DNA from 2 places in the Cohnella suwonensis genome. Region 2 is predicted to be linked to the other one. Evidence: predicted binding sites of a transcription regulator. Region 2 holds the regulator's gene; the other holds the start of a gene.
What was found. Region 2 encodes CtsR, which represses protease genes until heat stress. Its sites were predicted from a motif close to ATGGTCAATAAAGGTCAAACA; they were not measured.
Positions count from the first base shown of each region.

Region 1: clpP (ATP-dependent Clp endopeptidase proteolytic subunit ClpP) is a predicted target of CtsR. The motif match lies at 5,343-5,363, and genes of this name have one in related genera.

Region 1 is NZ_JBHSMH010000101.1:25,754-35,554, reverse strand. It holds gene gpmI (2,3-bisphosphoglycerate-independent phosphoglycerate mutase) at 1-315, opposite strand, end outside; gene tpiA (triose-phosphate isomerase) at 317-1,072, opposite strand; gene ACFPPD_RS22620 (phosphoglycerate kinase) at 1,083-2,264, opposite strand; gene gap (type I glyceraldehyde-3-phosphate dehydrogenase) at 2,799-3,809, opposite strand; gene ACFPPD_RS22610 (sugar-binding transcriptional regulator) at 3,935-4,957, opposite strand; tRNA gene ACFPPD_RS22605 (tRNA-Arg) at 5,200-5,274, shown strand; gene clpP (ATP-dependent Clp endopeptidase proteolytic subunit ClpP) at 5,440-6,024, shown strand; gene sda (sporulation histidine kinase inhibitor Sda) at 6,249-6,530, shown strand; gene ACFPPD_RS22590 (SIMPL domain-containing protein) at 6,983-7,753, opposite strand; gene ACFPPD_RS22585 (HPr family phosphocarrier protein) at 7,877-8,146, opposite strand; gene whiA (DNA-binding protein WhiA) at 8,249-9,184, opposite strand; gene ACFPPD_RS22575 (gluconeogenesis factor YvcK family protein) at 9,188-9,801, opposite strand, start outside.
Region 2 is NZ_JBHSMH010000020.1:55,041-64,841, forward strand. It holds gene pssA (CDP-diacylglycerol--serine O-phosphatidyltransferase) at 1-488, opposite strand, end outside; gene disA (DNA integrity scanning diadenylate cyclase DisA) at 605-1,723, opposite strand; gene radA (DNA repair protein RadA) at 1,742-3,109, opposite strand; gene ACFPPD_RS08680 (ATP-dependent Clp protease ATP-binding subunit) at 3,992-6,448, opposite strand; gene ACFPPD_RS08685 (protein arginine kinase) at 6,508-7,572, opposite strand; gene ACFPPD_RS08690 (UvrB/UvrC motif-containing protein) at 7,589-8,104, opposite strand; gene ACFPPD_RS08695 (CtsR family transcriptional regulator) at 8,135-8,596, opposite strand; gene ACFPPD_RS08700 (glycosyltransferase) at 8,719-9,420, opposite strand; gene ACFPPD_RS08705 (class I SAM-dependent methyltransferase) at 9,329-9,688, opposite strand.

The DNA.
Region 1 (9,801 bases), on a different contig from region 2:
CGCGTGCTTGACCGCTCCGAGGAGCGTCGAGTTGTCGAAGAAATCCTGATCGCGGATCGACTTGGAGATGCGGGTCAAGTCTTGATACACGATGCGGCCCGCGCCGATATTCAAGTGGCCGACTTCGGAATTGCCCATCTGGCCTTCCGGAAGTCCGACCGCTTCGCCGCTAGCCGTCAGCGTCGTGTGCGGGTAATTGTCCCACAGCCGATCGAAGTTCGGCTTCTTCGCTTGCGCGACGGCATTGCCGTGCGTGCTTTCGCGAAGGCCGAAGCCGTCGAGGATAATGAGAGCTACCGGTTTAGGAGCCGCCATCTTACTTCGCTCCTTCGACCAGCGCCACGTACGAAGCCGGCTCCAAGCTCGCGCCGCCGACAAGGGCGCCGTCGATATCGGATTGGCCGAGGTATTCGGCAACCGTGTTAGGCTTCACGCTTCCGCCGTATTGAATGCGTACTTTCGCCGCGACTTCCGCGCCGAATTGCGACGCCACGACGCCGCGAATGTAGGAGATCGTCTCGTTCGCTTCCGCGGACGTCGACGATTTGCCCGTTCCGATCGCCCAGATCGGCTCATACGCGATAACTGTCTCGGCGACTTGCTCGGTCGTCAGACCGGCGAGTCCGCCTTCGGTTTGCACGCGGACGACTTCGTTCGTCGTGCCGGCTTCGCGCTCTTCGAGCTTCTCGCCGACGCAGACGATCGGCACGATGCCGTGACGGAACGCCGCATGGGCTTTCTTGTTGACGATCTCGTCCGTCTCGCCGAAATATTGACGGCGCTCGGAGTGACCGATGATGACGTAATGAACGCCGAGATCCTTCAGGAACGCGCCGCTGATTTCGCCGGTGTAAGCGCCGCTGTCTTCGAAATGCAGGTTTTGCGCGCCGACCTTGATCGACGTGCCTTTAACCGCTTCGATAAGAGCGGGAAGAGCCGTGAACGGAGCGCAAATGACGCTTTCCACGCCGGCGACTTCCGCTTTGCCTTTCACTTCGGAGACGAACGCCGTAGCTTCGCCAGCCGTCTTGAACATTTTCCAGTTACCCGCGATGATCGGAGTTCTGCTCATGGTTTCACCTCTATTTATCGTTGAGGGCGACGACGCCCGGAAGAACTTTGCCTTCCATGAACTCCAGGGAAGCGCCGCCGCCCGTGGAGATATGGTTCATCTTGTCGGCCAGGTGGAACTTCTCGGCTGCCGCAGCGGAATCGCCGCCGCCGATGACCGTATAAGCCGCCGTGTCCGCGCAAGCTTGCGCGACCGCGCGAGTGCCGTGGGAGAACGGCTCGATCTCGAACACGCCCATCGGTCCGTTCCAGACGACCAACTTCGAGTTCTTAATCACTTCCGCGTAGATTTCGCGCGACTTAGGACCGATGTCGATGCCTTCCCAGTCGGCCGGGATGGAGTCAGTGTCCACGATTCGCGTGTTCGCGGAAGCACTGAAACCGTCGGCGACGACGATGTCGACCGGCAGGTAGAAGTTCTTGCCGAGCTGCTTCGCTTTCTCGATAAAGCCGAGCGATTGCTCCAGCTTGGAGTTGTCGAGCAGGGATTTGCCGATTTCTTTTCCTTGGGCTTTCAGGAACGTATAGGAAAGGCCGCCGCCGATGATGATATTGTCCGCGATCTCGATCATTTTATTGATGACGTCGATCTTGTCCTTTACCTTCGAACCGCCAACGATCGCCGTAAACGGACGCTCGGGGTTGTTCAACGCTTTGCCCAACACGTCCAGCTCTTTCTCCATCAGCAAACCGGAGACCGCGGGAATGTGGTGCGCGATGCCTTCCGTCGAAGCGTGCGCGCGGTGCGCCGCGCCGAACGCGTCGTTCACGAACAGGTCCGCGAGCGAAGCGAAAGCTTTCGCCAATTCCGCGTCGTTGCTCTCTTCGCCCGGGTGAAATCGGACGTTCTCGAGCACGAGCACGTCGCCTTCATTCAAAGCGTCGACTTGCGCTTGCACGCTAGCTCCGACGACTTCGTCGGCTTTCGTGACCGGCTTGCCGAGTAATTCGGATAAACGGGCAACGGCAGGCGTCAGACGCAACGCGTCGACGACTTCGCCTTTCGGACGGCCGAGGTGGCTAGCCAGAATGACCTTCGCGCCCTTCTCGATCAGGAACTTGATCGTAGGCAGCGTCTCGCGGATCCGCGTGTCGTCCGTAATGGCGCCGTTCTCGAGCGGCACGTTGAAATCGACCCGGACAAATACTTTCTTCCCTGCAACATCGACGTCTCTAACGCTTTTCTTGTTCAAGAGTCAAACCTCCTAGGGGATGCTGGTTGTATGTCTCCGGGCGCAAAGCTAGGCTCCAAGCTTATGGAGCCTTGCTCTATGTCCTTATGGTTCGTTACGGTATTCGAGCGGCGCAGACAGCGCGGGGAAGTACCACGCTTTGGCTTGGCACTTCGAGCGGCGCAGACAGCGCGCGGAAGTACCACGCTTTGTCTTGGCACTTCGAGCGGCGCAGACAGCGCGCGGAAGTGCCACGCTTTGTCTTGGCACTTCGAGCGGCGCAGACAGCGCGCGGAAGTGCCATGCTCTCGTTAAGGACTCGCAGCGCGCGAAATCGCGCGACTCGAGTCCCCCGCCTGCTCCTAAGTAAAGCGTAGTCCCGGTTTGCGAAGCAAATCCGGGACGTAGCGTTCTATGCACGTTGTAACCCCACCCCGCTCGTCGACCGATCATCCGGCGATTTGCGGGTGTCCAGAGGGCGCGGCCCTTTGGAGTCCCCCTTCCTGGAGGAAGGGGGATTTAGGGGGATGGTCGAAATTTCTTCGAAGAAGAAACTTATAGTCCTTTAGAAGCGATAAATGCAGCCAGATCTACAACGCGGTTAGAGTAGCCCCACTCGTTGTCGTACCAGGAGATGACTTTAACCATGTTGCCTTCGACGACCATCGTGGACAGCGCGTCGATCGTGGAGGAAGCAGGATCGCCGTTGTAGTCGCTCGATACGAGCGGCTCTTCGGAGTAGTTCAAGATGCCTTTCAGAGGGCCTTCGGAAGCAGCTTTCAGAGCCGCGTTCACTTCTTCGACCGTTACGTTGACTTTGAGCTCGGCAACGAGATCCGTTACGGATACGTTAGGAGTCGGAACGCGCATGGACATGCCGTTCAATTTGCCTTTCAGCTCAGGCAATACGAGGGAAACGGCTTTCGCTGCGCCCGTGGAAGAAGGAATGATGTTTTCGGCGGCAGCGCGAGCGCGACGCAGGTCTTTGTGCGGGAGATCCAATACGCTTTGGTCGTTCGTGTACGAGTGGATCGTGTTCATCATGCCTTTAACGATTCCGAATTGGTCGTTCAATACTTTAGCGAACGGAGCCAAGCAGTTCGTCGTGCAAGACGCGTTGGAGATGATTGTATGTGCGGATGGATCGTATTTGTCTTGGTTAACGCCCATAACGATCGTGATGTCTTCGTTCGTCGCGGGAGCGGAGATGATGACTTTTTTAGCGCCGCCTTTAAGGTGGAGCTCGGCTTTTTCTTTAGCCGTGAAAATACCCGTCGATTCAACGACGATTTCGGCGCCTACGGAAGCCCATGGCAGGTTGCCCGGGTCGCGCTCGGCGAATACTTTTACCGTTTTGCCGTTTACGATCAGCGCGCCTTCGCCCACTTCGACCGTTCCGTTCAATTTGCCGTGAGTCGTATCGTATCTGAGAAGGTGAGCAAGCGTGTTAACGTCCGTCAGGTCGTTGATCGCTACGATTTCTACGTTCGGGTTGTTGAGGGAAGCGCGAAAAACGTTACGTCCGATACGACCAAATCCGTTAATACCCACTTTTACTACTGCCATGATTGGTTTCCTCCTTGGAATGAAAGCCTTTTTATATGTCAGGCGCCAAAACGCCGAGACCTCGTTACTTTGTAGGATTCCCCGTTATTCGGGCTTAAAACTGAATACGGCGTCCGCATCGTGATTCACACGTGCTTGAGCGCCTCCGAAGCCGCCGCTTCGTCCGTCACCAGCACGTCGTCGTGACCGAATCTCATAACCGAAGCGATCGCTTCTCCCTTGCTCTGGCCGCCCGCGATGCCGATGACAAGTCCGGCCGCCTCGATATCGTCGAGTCTGAGCCCCGCCGTCGCCATACGATGAACGACTTTCCCCGTCCGGTCGAAATAGTAGCCGAACGCTTCCGCCAGCGCGCCGTCCTTCACGAGCTCTTCCTTCGTCTCTTCGCTGAGCTTTCTTCGCCTCGCCATCGTGACGGCGTCCCCGATGCCATGAACGACGATTCTCGCTCCCCGGATCATGTCGACCACTTCGCGTACATTGGGCTCCTGCATGATCGTCTGGTACGCTTCTTCGCTAAGGTGGTCCGGCACGTGGAGCATGCGGTAACGCGCTCCCGTTCTCTTGGCCAGCTCCGCGGCGATCGTGTTCGCCTGATAATCGACGCTCTCGCCCAAGCCTCCCCTTGCGGGTACGAACCAATTATCCTTCAATTGAGACGGATTGGAAAATTGCGAAGCCATGCGGGCCATCGTCGATCCGCCCATGACGGCAACGACGTCCCCCGACGACAAGCTCGTTCTCAGCACGCGGCTGCCGGCTCTGCCGAGCTCCATCTTCGTATGATCCGATTCGTCCGAATTGCCGGGAACGATAATGACCCGCTTCAATCCGAAAGCCTCGCGCATACGGTCTTCCATGTCCGATAGTCCGAACAACTCCTTGACGATCGGTTCCATCTCTTCGACCAGCTGTTTGCCGCTCGCGCTCAGCGTCATGCCGGAAGGGGCCATATCGAGCAACCCTTGCGCGCGTAGCAGCTCTAACTCGGCTCGCAGCACCCGTTCCGTCATATCGACGTTCGCGGCCAGCGTGCGCCTGCCGATCATGCCCGCCAAGTTGATGCGATGGAGAATGTCGTACCGTTTCTCCATGACCTGCAGCAGATCGGGTAGAAGCTTCTTCTGAATATCCACGATTTTTCGCATAGTTCCCGCTTTTCCTCCCGAGACCGGATGGCTGTTGCCGGCTTCGATGCGAATGTTGTGGTGACATCGGTTGGTTGGACATAAAACGTCCCGCATCAACCTTTTTAGTCCCACCTTTATTTTAGCTAAAATCCCCCTCTCGCGCAAGTACGGCCGTACACGAAAATTACAAATTTAAAATGGTCCATTCCCTTGCTTTTTAACTTCCCGCGGATTATAATAATTCTTGCTGTCATTCACGAGCGCCCGTGGTCCAACGGATATGACGCAGCCCTCCGAAGGCTGAGATTGAGGTTCGATTCCTCACGGGCGCGCCAACTTTTATCATTTAACTTCCCCGACCGTGCCATACGGTCGTTTTTTTGTTTTTATCGGCTTTTCCCCACCTTTGACTTTCTTTGACTTTTGCTCGAGGATTCGCTATGATTAGAAAACCGCAAGCGTTACATTAGATAAAACCATTCATGAGGAGGGACGCCAGCATGAGTTTCGTACCTATGGTTGTCGAGCAAACGAATCGAGGAGAACGGGCTTACGATATCTATTCCCGTCTGCTCAAAGATCGCATCATTTTCCTCGGAACGCAGGTTAACGACGTGGTTGCCAACTCGATCATCGCCCAATTGCTGTTCTTGGCGGCCGAAGATCCCGAGAAAGACATCCACCTGTACATCAACAGCCCCGGCGGTTCCATTACGGCGGGAATGGCCATTTACGATACGATGCAATTCATCAAACCGGACGTGTCCACCATCTGCGTCGGCATGGCCGCTTCGATGGGCGCTTTCCTGCTCGCGGCGGGCGCCAAAGGCAAACGCTTCGCGCTTCCGAACAGCGAAGTAATGATCCACCAACCGCTCGGCGGAGCGGAAGGCCAAGCGAGCGATATAGAGATTCGCGCTCGCCGCATTCTCAAGCTTCGCGACAAGCTGAACGGCATCTTGTCCGAGCGTACCGGCCAACTGCTGGAGCGCATCGAGAAAGACACCGACCGCGACAACTTCATGGAAGCCGCGACGGCCCAGGAATACGGCTTGATCGACAAAGTCATCGATAAAGTCACCTAAACCACGAAAAACTCCGACGCCGTAACCCGGATGTCGGAGTTTTTTTGCAGATATCGCCCAAATCGCCCCATCTATTACCACACTATTCGCGATATGTCAACAACAATTCAAATCTTTGAATACCCCCTCTGCGATCCGGACAATCCATGGTATGCTTTCCATGAGGTTATTCCAATTGCCTCCAATTATAGTTATCTCCTAGGAACCGCAGAGGAGGGAAATTAATGTCAGATCGTACTTATCCTTACTTGGTGAACAACTCTTCCACGATGCATTCACCGCCCATTGCTACCCGAAGTTTCCATGAAAGAGAACACGACTCCCACATCGACATGGTAGCCGCCCGCCGGCTTAGCGACAAAGCATCGCTTCTTCGCCCGCTGAAGGACGAGCATCTGCTCGAGGTGTACAGGGAAGCGAAGAAAATGAACCTTTCCGTGGAATTCATCGAGCTGCTTGAAGAAGCTCTCTCCATTCGGCAGATGCACCAATACAAAGAAGCTTAATCGGCCCGCGCATTCGCGAGCCCTCGCATGAACCGTCTCCGGCTCCCGGAGGCGGTTTAATTTGTGTTCGAAGCCACGCCTGACTAGAGCAAGACCGGATTCCGGTCTTGCAACGCCTTTATTGGCCGGATCCGCACCGCAAGACCGGATTCCGGTCTTGCAACGCCTTTATTGGCCGGATCCGCACCGCAAGACCGGATTCCGGTCTTGCAACGCCTTTATTGGCCGGATCCGCACCGCAGGACCGGATTCCGGTCTTGCAACGCCTTTATTGGCCGGATCCGCTCTGCAGGACCGGATTCCGGTCTTGGAGGGAAAAACGAAAAAATGAGCTGCCCGCAATGTCACTTTGAAATGACATTCGGAACAGCTCATTTTTCCTGCCGGGCAATGGCGATCGGCTCGCTTTATTCTCGTTAGCCATGCCTCATCCCGCTATCTTAACGTCCTTCTTACTGCATCTCGTACTGTACCGTCACTTGAGCGCCGATCTCGATCTGCCCCGCCTGCACCGATGTCGGCGCCGCGGAATCGGCGGCCATCTTCGCCATCGAATTAAACATGACGCCCGGATAGGGGATCGGGCTCGTTCCCGAGTCGCTCTGAACGATGTTGATGACGCCCTTGAGCTGACGTTTCGCCGAAGTGGCGAGGACGCCGGCTTTGGCCGCCGCGTTATCCATCGCCTTCTTGAGCGCGTCCAACTCGTACTGGTCCCGCTTCTCGGTCGAGAACTGTACGCCGTTCACGCGATTGGTGCCCGCCGCCGTCAAAGCGTCGAGCAGCTTGCCGATTTCCGTCAGCTTGCGGTAGGACACTTGAATGGAATGAACGGCGACGTATCCCTTCAGCACTTGCCCGTCTTTCTCCGTGTAGTTGTACTCGGGCTGCACGTCGAAGCCGGTTGTCTGCACGTCTTTCTTGTCGATGCCGAATTTCTCGTACAGCACTTTCTCGACGCCCGCGAATTTGTCCGCGTTCGCTTGCTGGGCGTCCGTCGCTTTCGCGCCCCTCGTCTCCACCGCCACGTTCACGTAAGCGATATCCGGATCCACCTTAATCGATCCGCTAGCTCCAACCGTTACCGTGTAAGGCGCCGCTCCCGATGCCGCCGTCGTTTCCGCGGATGCCACGCTGCCCTCTCCCCTTCCGAATCCGATCCATGCGACCGTCAGTACCATCGCCGCGGCCACGGCCCCCTGTAACCATACGCGTCCTTTCATACGATCCAACCACCTTTCGACTGTTATCATTCATAACTCATGACGCAATCGGATAACCAAATGTTTTAAATAATGCCCGAAAAATGCAAAAAGCCCCCATCGGGAGCTCCATGCAACGGTTGCTTATTGGTTTTCGAGCTCTTCTTTGCTGACCAATTGGACTAAAGCGGTTACAGCCTGCTCCGCGTCGGAACCTTCCGCGCTGATCGCCACTTCCGTGCCGGAGCTGATCGCCAAGCTCATAATGCCCATGATGCTCTTCGCGTTGACTTTCTTGTCATCCTTCTCCACGAAGACGTCAGAGGAGAATTTATTGGCTTCTTGCACGAATAGTGCCGCCGGTCTGGCGTGAAGACCCGTTTTAAGCCGAACGACTACCGGCTGTCTCGTCATGGACCGGATACCCCCTATCATTGTTCGTCCCGCGCGTCGGGACCCCCGAGCTACAGTTTCCATCCTATTATAACACTGAAGTGAACAAATACGCCATACGGTTTATGCGCCGCCGTTCCGGATTTTTTCCGCCCATTCGTCAAGCTTCCGAAGCCGATGGTTTACCCCCGACTTGCTGACCCGGCCTTTGAGCAGATCGCCGACCTCTTTCAGGTTGATATCCGGGTGCTGCAGTCGAATTTCCGCGACTTCCCGCAGTTTGTCCGGCAAGTTATTCAAGCCGACTTCCTTCTGCAGAAGCTTGATATTGTCGATCTGCCGCACGGCCGCCCCGATCGTCTTGTTGAGATTCGCCGTCTCGCAATTGACGATCCGGTTGACGGAATTGCGCATGTCCCGCATGATGCGAACGTCCTCGAACTTGAACAGCGCCTGATGCGCGCCGATTATGCTCAAGAATTCGATGATTTTCTCGCCTTCTTTAATATAAAGAATGAAGCCCTTCTTCCGTTCGATGAATCTCGCGTTCAAGTGGAACTTGTTCGCCAACTCGACGAGGGCGTGGCAATGTTCTTCGTACATAGACGCGATTTCCAGATGGTACGAGGAGCCCTCCGGATTGTTCACCGAGCCGCCGGCGAGAAACGCCCCGCGCAAGTAGGCTTTCTTGCAGCAAGGCTTGCGAATCAGATTCTTGTCGATGCTCGGATGGAACAGAAACCCTTCGGAGACGATCGATAGATCGTTCAGGATCGTTTCCGCGCCCGCCGGTACCCGCACGACGTAGACGTTGTTTTTCTTCAGCCGCATTTTCTTCCGCACGAGCAATTCGGTCACGACCTTAAAATGCTTCTTCAGAAGGGTGTACATCCGGCGTGAAATCGCGGCATTCTCGGTTGCGATGTCGAGGATCACCCGTCGGTTCGACAGGGCGATCGTTCCGTTCATGCGGATGAGCGCCGAGAGCTCCGCCCTCTGGCAACATTCCTCCGCGTCGAGCATCGTTAACTCCTTCTTCGTTAGCGCCGCAAACGACATGCCTTATCCCCCCTTTCGCAGCATCCAATCTTCGACCAGATGATAAATGTGATCGCTTAGCTTCGCGGCGTCATGGCGTAAATACGTTCGGAAAAGCACCAACGTATCCGCGATGACCTTGTAGCCTCGTTTCGTGACTTCCTCCAAATCCAGATGTACCGCGGTCGATCCCTGCTCCGCGTACAGGTCTTGGACTTGGGGCGGAATTTCCCCATCGTTCACGATGACATAGTCGAACAGATGATGGCCGATATGCGCGTGCACCGCGGCCAGATGGTCGCTGACCGAATAATTGTCCGTTTCCCCCGGCTGCGTCATGACGTTGCAGACGAACAGCTTTACCGCCTGCGATTGTACGATCGCCTCGGCGAGCTTCGGCACGATCAAGTTCGGAATGATGCTCGTATACAAGCTTCCCGGCCCGATCAGTATCGCGTCCGCGTCTTGAATGGCCTGCACCGCCTCGGGCAGCGCTTCGACGTCCGCGGGCTCCAGGAACACCCTGCGGATCGCGAGCCCCGACTTCGGAATGGTCGACTCGCCGACGACGATCGAGCCGTCCTCCATCTCCGCTTTCAGCACGATCGCGTGGTTCGCCGCCGGCAGCACGCGGCCTC
Region 2 (9,801 bases):
CTAATCATCAAGAACGACAAAGCAACGGTGCTAATGAGCAGAAGCGAGTAATGCAGCTCGTGGTGGAACAGCGCGAGCGTTGCCAAGACGCCGCCGGCGGCCGGAATCGGCAATCCGATGAAATAGCCCGGGATGCCGTCGATGACGTTGAATCTCGCCAATCTCAAAGCTCCGCATATCGGGAACAGCGCCGTGACGATCCATGCCATCGCCGAATTGACTTCTTCGTGGAATCCGGCTTGGTACATGATGAACGCCGGAGCGACGCCGAAGGAGATGACGTCGGACAGTGAATCCAGTTCCTTGCCGAATTCGCTCTGCGCGTTCAGCGCGCGGGCGACCCGTCCGTCCAGCCCATCGAGAAGCATCGCGATAATGACGAGAAGCGCCGCCGTATTCGCATCGTCGTTAAACGCCAAAATAATGGAGATGACGCCTAACGTCAAATTCCCAATGGTGAACAGGTTCGGTATGGATTTTGCGATCATGTTATGCCACCTCGACTTTACTATACCCTATCTACGATCAAGTTAAGCGTTATCGAACGCGTTTTCTGGTAATCGATTGGGAACGGCCGCTAAGAACATTACCAATTGTATTCCCCTTATATCTGTCTGTCAATAAACACCTGATCTTGTATCCGTTTGAGACCTTCCTTGATCGCGCGCGCGCGAACCTCCCCGATCCCGTCCACCTCGTCGAGTTCTTCTATCGAAGCCATGACGATATGGGGCAAAGCGCAGAAACGATCGACGAGATTGTGGATGATGATGCTCGGCAGGCGGGGGATCTTGCTCAGCATCCGATAACCGCGCGGCAGGAGCCCTTCCTCGACGACGGAGTTCAGCGACGGATAGCCGAGAAGACGGATCAGCAAGCCCGAATCGAGCAGTTCTTCCGAGCTGAGCTTGCGGATCGCCGCTTGAATTTCCTTCACCTTGTTCTCGGCGTCGTCCTTGGCGTAGTCCCGGAGCAGCAGCCAAGCTTCTTCTTCGGCCGAGCCGACCAGCTCTTCCTTCTGCATCGAGATGAGCCGGCCTTCGTTGCCGAGCTCCAGCACGTAACGGTTAATCTCGTTATTGATTCGCAGCATCATCTCGGCTCGTTGGATGACGTAAGCCACCTCGTGCATCGTGACCATTTCCTCGAACTCCAGCGCGGACAAGTTCGTGAGCGCTTGCGTGAACACGGCCCGATACTTCTCCATCGTCTGTATCGCTTGGTTCGCCTTCGTCAGGATCACGCCCATTTCCTTGAGGGCGTAGCGAAGATTGCCTTGATATAGCGTAATGACGTTGCGGCGCTGCGAGATGGAGACGACGAGCTTGCCCGTCTGCTTCGCGACCCGCTCCGCCGTACGGTGGCGGATGCCCGTCTCCGACGAGGAAATCGACGGATCGGGGATCAACTGCGTATTGGCGTACAGAATGCGTTTCACGTCTTCGTTGAGAATGATCGCTCCGTCCATTTTGGCCAATTCGTACAAGTAGTTCGGACTGAAATCGCAATTGATGGAGAAACCTCCGTCGACGACTTCCATCACTTCGGGGCTGTAGCCGACGACGATAAGCGCCCCCGTCTTCGCGCGAAGCACGTTCTCCAATCCGTCGCGGAAAGGGGTTCCCGGCGCGACCATCTGCAGCAGCAAATTCATCGTTTTCTCTTGCTGGTTGCGTTCTTTCTCTTTCGTGTCTTTAGGGTCTCTTTCTTTATGTTCTTTCATTATGTCAAACGATACCCCCTATTCCAATGCGGCTTTGAGCGCTTGCGCGACCGTCGTGACCCCGATGAGCTGAATGTCTTTGGGCGGCTGCCACCCTTTCATGCTCGTCTCCGGCAAAATGACCCGTTTGAATCCGAGCTTGTGCGCTTCCTTGACCCGTTGCTCCGCGCGCGAGACGGCCCTCACTTCTCCCGTCAGTCCGACCTCTCCGAAGATCGCGTCGTACGGCTTGGTCGGCGCGTCCTTGAAGCTGGACGCGAGGCTGACGATCGCGGCGAGATCCGCCGCCGGTTCGTCAAGCTTCACGCCGCCGGCCACGTTCAAGTAAGCGTCTTGGTTTTGCAGCAGCATGCCCATTCGTTTCTCGAGGACGGCGATGACGAGCGACATGCGGTGATGGTCGAAGCCGGACGCCATGCGGCGGGGCGACGGGAAATGCGTCGGGGCGACGAGCGCCTGCAGTTCGACGAGCATCGGCCTCGTGCCCTCCATGCTGGCTACGACGGTCGAGCCGGAGACGCCGAGCGGCCTTTCCGACAGGAACAACTCGGACGGATTCGTCACTTCGCGGAGGCCTTCCTCCGCCATATCGAAAATGCCGATTTCGTTCGTCGAGCCGAAACGATTCTTAACCGCCCGAAGAATCCGATAAGTATGATGCCTTTCGCCTTCGAAATAAAGCACGCAGTCCACCATATGTTCCAGTAGCCTCGGGCCGGCGATCGCGCCTTCCTTCGTGACATGGCCGACGAGCACGGTCGCGACGCCGTTCACCTTCGATATTCTCATGAAGTGGGCGGTGCACTCGCGGACTTGCGCGACGCTGCCGGGCGCGGAAGCGATTTCCGGCCTGTAGACGGTTTGAATCGAGTCGATGACGAGGAAGTCCGGCTCCACCTCGGCAATGGCTTCCTCGATCGTCTCGAGGTTCGTCTCGCATAGCACGTACAGCTTGTCGTTCAGCGCGCCGAGACGGTCCGCGCGAAGCTTCGTCTGGCGCACGGATTCTTCTCCCGAGACGTATAGCACTTTCAATCCTTTGTTCGAGAGCGAATAAGCGGTTTGGAGCAAGAGAGTCGACTTGCCGATGCCCGGATCGCCGCCGACAAGGAGCAGGGAGCCGGGGACGAGCCCTCCCCCGAGCACCCGGTTCAACTCGGCCATGCCCGTCAGAATGCGCGGTTCTTTCTTACTTTCTATATGTATGATCGGTTGGGCTTTTTCTTTCGCCCGGTGCAATTCGCTTCTTCCGACGATTGCCTTGACTTCCGTCTCGGTTTCCTCGACCATCGTGTTCCACTCGTTGCAGCCCGGGCATTTGCCCATCCATTTGGGCGATTCCGTTCCGCACTCGGTGCAGGCGAATTTCGTTTTGACCTTGGCCATGGCGGGTGTCGCGCTCCTTCCGGGAAAAACGGGTTGTCCGCAGCGAACGCCGACTTGCGGCTTCGCGATTAGCGAAGTTCGGCATACCGCTACGGCGGGCATTATCGTTTTTCGCTACATCTTGAAGTTTACCATTTCCCGGGGCCAAGAGAAACCCGCCCAGGGACGGATACGCAAACGAAAGTTGGGGGATCTTGGAAGTTTCCGAGTCGTAATGCAAGCTCCCTCAGGTCTTAGTTGCTCATGAGCTAATTATCGGAGGGCTCGAAGTGACTTCGGAGGGCTGTAGTTGCTTGCGGGACATCTAATGGTCTACTCGGAGCGACTTCGGAGGGCTGTAGTTGCTTGCGGGACAATAACTGTCTGCTCGAAGGGACTTCGGAGGGCTGTAGTTGCTTGCGGGACATCTAATGGTCTACTCGGAGTGACTTCGGAGGGTTGTAGTTGCTTGCGGGACAATAACTGTCTGCTCGAAGGGACTTCGGAGGGCTGTAGTTGCTTGCGGGACATCTAATGGTCTACTCGGAGTGACTTCGGAGAGTTGTAGTTGCTTGCGAGACAATAACTGTCTGCTCGAAGGGACTTCGGAGGGCTTTAGTTGCTTACGAGACAACTAACTCTGCCTGCAATACGGTTTCACCTGACTACATCCATCCCAAACTCCGTACTACTGCCTCCAATTCGGTTTCACCTGACTACAGCTACACCAACCCCGAACGACCGACTGCAATACGGTTTCACCTGACTACAGCCACTCCAACCCCCGAACACCCGCCTGCAATTCGGTTCCACCTGATTACAGCAGAAGCCCACAAGCACAAACCAAAAAACTCCCCGGGAGATCGCCGAAAGGCGTCGCCCGGGGAGTTCCCTAAGCTTAGCTTAAGCTTTAGTCAATTCGATCTCGCCTTTCTCGCCCTTCTGCCGGACGACGAGACCGCCTTCCGACTCGTCGATGACGAGCGCGTGGCCTTTGGCGATTTTGCCGAGAAGCAGATCTTCGGACAACCGGTCCTCGATATGCTTCTGGATCGCGCGGCGCAGCGGACGAGCGCCGTATTGCGGATCGTAGCCTTCCTTCGCGAGGAACGATTTCGCCGAGTCGGTCAGTTCGAAAGTGACGTTGTGCTCGACGAGGCGCTTACGTAGGTCGTCGGCCATGAGCGTGACGATCTGGGAGATATGCTCCTCGTTCAACGGATGGAAGACGATCGATTCGTCGATCCGGTTCAAGAACTCCGGACGGAACGATTTTTTGAGCTCCGCGAGCACTTTTTCTTTCATGTTCTGGTAGTCGCGGCCCGCGTCTTGCGCGGCCGTGAAACCCAAAGTCGAATTCTTCTTGATCTGCTCCGCGCCGACGTTCGAGGTCATGATAATAAGCGTGTTGCGGAAGTCGACGGAACGGCCTTTGGAATCGGTCAAGCGGCCGTCCTCAAGCACTTGGAGCAAGATGTTGAACACTTCCGGATGGGCCTTCTCGATCTCGTCGAGCAGCACGACCGAGTACGGCTTGCGGCGTACTTTCTCGGTCAGTTGGCCGCCTTCGTCATAACCGACGTATCCCGGAGGCGCTCCGACGAGGCGCGAAGTGGAATGCTTCTCCATGTACTCCGACATGTCGATGCGGATGACCGCGTTCTCGTCGCCGAACATCGCTTCGGCGATGGCGCGAGCGAGCTCCGTCTTGCCGACACCCGTCGGGCCGAGGAAGATGAACGAGCCCATCGGGCGCTTCGGATCCTTCAAGCCGGCGCGGGCGCGACGGATCGCGCGGGATACCGCCTTGACCGCTTCTTCTTGGCCGATGACGCGGTCGTGAAGAATGCTTTCCATCTTGAGCAGGCGCTCCGTCTCTTCCTCCGCCAGCTTGCTGACCGGAATGCCGGTCCAACTCGCGACGACTTGGGCGATATCTTCCGGCGTCACCTCGGAATCGGTGCGGCCTTGCTTCTCTTTCCACAGGTTCTTCGTATGATCGAGCTCTTCGCGGATCTTCTGTTCGGTGTCGCGAAGGGCGGCCGCTTTCTCGAACTCTTGGCTTTGGACTGCAGCGTCCTTCTCCTTGCGGATATCCTCGAGACGCGTCTCGAGCTGCTTCAGGTTAGGCGGTACCGTGTACGAGTTCAGCCTGACCTTGGAGCCCGCTTCGTCGATCAAGTCGATCGCTTTGTCCGGCAAGAACCGATCCGGGATGTAACGGTCGGACAGCTTGACGGCGGCGTCGATCGCGTCGTCGGTGATTTTCACGCGGTGATGCGCTTCGTAACGGTCGCGCAAGCCGAGCAGAATCTGAATCGCTTCTTCCGGCGTCGGCTGATCGACCGTAATCGGTTGAAACCGGCGCTCCAGCGCGGCGTCCTTCTCGATGTATTTGCGGTATTCGTCAAGCGTCGTCGCGCCGATGCACTGCAGCTCGCCGCGAGCCAGAGCCGGCTTCAGAATGTTGGAAGCGTCGATCGCGCCTTCCGCGCCGCCCGCTCCGATCAAAGTATGCAATTCGTCGATGAAGAGAATGACGTTGCCCGCTTGGCGGATTTCGTCCATGATTTTTTTCAGACGGTCTTCGAATTCGCCGCGGTACTTCGTTCCGGCGACGACCGAGCCCATGTCGAGCGTCATGACGCGCTTGTCGCGAAGCGTCTCGGGAATCTCGTTGTTGACGATCTTCTGCGCGAGACCTTCGGCGATCGCCGTCTTGCCGACGCCCGGTTCGCCGATCAGAACGGGATTGTTCTTCGTGCGGCGGGACAGCACTTGGATGACGCGTTCGATTTCCTTGGAACGGCCGATGACCGGATCGATGTTGCCGTCGCGGGCGCTGGCCGTCAAGTCGCGAGCCAAGCCGTCGAGCGTCGGCGTGCTGACGTTCGCGGAAGGTCCGTGGTTCTGCGACGCGCTCTCGTTGCTGCCGAGCAGCTGCAGCACTTGCTGGCGAGCCTTGTTCAGGCTGATGCCCAGATTGTTCAGGACGCGGGCTGCGACGCCCTCGCCTTCGCGGATGAGGCCGAGAAGAATATGTTCCGTGCCGACGTACGTATGTCCCAGCTTGCGCGCCTCGTCCATCGACAGCTCGATGACTTTTTTCGCCCGCGGCGTGTAAGCGATGTTCGTCGGTTGCTCTTGGCCGCGTCCGATCAACGATTCGACTTCGTCCTGGATTTTCTCCAAGCCGAGACCGAGCGCGATTAGCGCCTTGGCCGCAATGCTTTCCCCTTCCCGGATCAAACCGAGCAGAATATGTTCCGTACCGATATTATTGTGTCCCAAACGCACCGCCTCTTCTTGAGCCAACGCCAACACCTTCTGCGCACGTTCCGTAAATCTGCCAAACATCATGAGACACACCTCCTAAGTGGTTGTTCAAAAAGCCTAGCTATAAAGTTAGAATAAAACATTTATGAAATAGTTGCCAGTCGGCTGCGAATCATTTCCGCTCTCGACCGGTCCCGATCTTCCGGACTCATCGCTTCTCCGTACGTCAATTGGAGCGAACCGGGCTGCGTCGAGACGAGCAGCTCGTTCAGGACGAGACCGTCGACTTCGGGAAGCAGGTCGAGGTGAACGCCTAGCCGAATATCGGATAACCTCTGGGATGCTTCTTTGGAATCGATGATGATCGCTTGCGTCAGAATGCCGTACGACCGTCGCACCCGGTCCTCGACGCGAAGCCGGGATTCGGTTAATAGCTTACTCCTGGCGGACCGTTCGTGTTCGATCATTTGGCGAGCGACCTGGAATAAATTTTCGACGATCTCCTGTTCCGATTGTCCAAGCGTAATCTGGTTCGACACTTGGAACAGGTTGCCCGTCGCTTCGCTGCCTTCGCCGTACAGACCCCGCACCGCGAGACCGACTTGCGTGACGGCGGACAAAATGCGGTTGATCTGCCCCGTCATGACGAGCGCGGGCAAGTGCATCATGACGGAAGCGCGAATGCCGGTGCCGACGTTCGTGGGGCAGCTCGTCAAGTAGCCGTGCTTCTCGTCGAAGGCGTATTCGACCTGCTCTTCGAATATATCGTCGATCTTGCTGGCCGCGTCCCACGCTTCGCGAATCTGGAATCCGGAGGCCAGGCATTGGATGCGAAGATGATCTTCTTCGTTGATCATCACGCTGATGTCCTCGTTCGGACTCAGAATCAAGGCGCCGTTACGGGATTCGTTCGCTAGATTGGGGCTGATCAGATGTTTCTCCACGAGCACGAGCTTCTCGAGCTCGGTCAGCTCGGTCAGCCGAATCTGCTCGATGTTGCCGAGACCGTTCAACCGGCCGTTCTCCGCGACGGAGAGCAGTTGATCCATGACGGAGCCGGACTGTTCGGGATCCGCCATCATCGGGAAAGGCAAGTTCCGGATGTTGCGGGCGATCCTCACCCGGCTGCTGATGACGACGTCGGAATCGGGTCCCGTGCCGTTCATCCACTGGCTTAGCGCCTGCTTGACGTATTTTCGTTTCGTCATCTTGTTCTCCTGCCCTTCAGCCGCTCATTTCTTTCTCGAGCTCGCGAATCCGATCCCTCAGTTGAGCCGCCGTCTCGAAATCTTCCCGTTCGATCCGGCCGAGCATTTCCTTCTTCAACCGGTCGATCTCCCGCTTTGTCCTCAGCCTGCCGCCCGCCCGCTTCGGTACTTTGCCGACGTGTACCGTGTTGCCGTGCACCCGCTTCAGAAGCGGATCGAGACGTTCGGAAAATTGCTTGTAGCAATGACTGCAGCCGAATCGCCCGATCTTGCTGAATTGGGCGTACGTCATCCCGCACGTGTCGCATTTGACCGCCGGTTGCGGCCTGGCGGCCGAGCCGGCGGATACGGTTTCGAAGTCCAGCAAGCCCGAGAGCAGGTTATGGATGGAAAATCCGCTGGAAGTACCGGGGATGAGTTCCCCCTTCTCCCTGGCGCACGATTCGCAAATATGCAGCTCCGCCTTCTCTCCGTTCACGATTTTCGTAAAATGGAGCGTTGCCGGGCGATTGCCGCATTCCTGGCATTGCATCGGATGATCCTCCTTTCGGAATTCCTTCGGCTATTTCCCCAACAGTGCGACAAGAATCGCCTTCACGAGCTTGGCGCGTATTTCGTCCCGCAGCGGAAGCTTCAGCGTCAGCACCTCCCGGGACACGGCCGCCTTCAGCAAGCACGCCTCCCGCGGGGTAATGAATTGAGCCTGCTCGAGCTGGTAGAACAGCCCTTCCGCGGCGGTCTGGTCGATCTGGTCGCCGACCGTCTGCTGAATATGGCGTTGCACCGTCTCGAGCGAAGGCAAGTCGACCCGCTGAATTCGGATGTAGCCGCCGCCGCCCCTCTTGCTCTCCACGAGATAACCTTTCTCGAGGGTGAACCGGGTGCTGATCACGTAATTGATCTGGGACGGCACGCAGCTGAACTTATCGGCCAACTCGCCTCGCTGGATCTCGACGGCCCCTTCGGAGCTGCCCTGCAAAATCTGCTTTAAATAATGTTCGATAAGATCGGTAATGTTACGCAACGTACAACCTCCTTTCAGGGGGTTGAAGGCATTCGAACTCTGACTCTGACTTTGACTTTCTTTGACTATATCCTTATTATATGCCGTTTTCTGAAAAATGCAAACACGTCCGCGTCAATATCTTAAGTATGCTCAGATGCTCGCGCGATTACTTGTCCGACGGTATCCCGCGTACGCAATAAAAGCGCTCGCTGCCGAGCGCCTTCACTATTTTCCCCATATCTTCTCCAGCCGCTCCCGCATCGCCGGCCCGACGCCTCCAACGAGAACGATTCGCTAATCGTCTCCCGTCCTCTACGCGCGATCGCCGACCGCCATTCGTCGTCATAGACGACCCGCTTCATCAGATGCGCCGCGTGCTCGACGTCGGACTCCGCCCATAGCTTGTGCGCCTTATACGGGCCGAAATCGTGGCCGATTCGGACGAGCCGAAAACGAACGGCTCCGCTATTGTCGGGAGTCATGAAATCGGTGTTGCCCGACCAATTCGTGCAGATGACCGGCTTACCCAAACTCATCGCCTCGGCGAGCGGCAAACCGAACCCTAAGGCACGGTGCAGCGAGACGTAGCAATCACAGCAATTCAGCAGCGCGGTCACGTCGGCGCGCCTCATGACTCGGTCGATGATTCGGACGTGGGGAAGCCCTTCGGCCGCGTTTTCAAGCTTTCGACCTCCGAACGTTGCGGGTTGTTCATCTTGATGACCAAGCCGGCCGATAGCCCATGGCGGCCTACCGCGTCGCTCGCGATAGGCCCGAAGGACCGAATTCGGATTTTGCGGGGCGAGTATATATACATGTCGTACATGAACAGGAATAGAAATTTGTGCTCCGGCAGGCCGAAGGCACGACGATTGACCTGTAAAACTGAAAGCACAATGTTCCGCCTTCGATTAAACAAATTCGATCGCCTTCCATTAAGTTCAAATGATTGATTGCCATGCTAACGCTGGGAACTATCGGATTTCCGAAATTGATCCACTCCGGTTTGATCATTTTCCGGGCTAAAGTCGTATCCATGAGTACTCCTTCGTACGAGTGATCGCCGTCGATAAAGATGAAATCCGCTTTCTGCAAATGATCCGCGATAATATCCCGTGATCCGTTAGGATTCTACGAGTAGGACCTTGGATCGTTCAGGACCAAATTTCCCGCCACCAAAGGGATTTCAGCCTGCTGAACGGTTAATTTGATCGTCGAGGTCG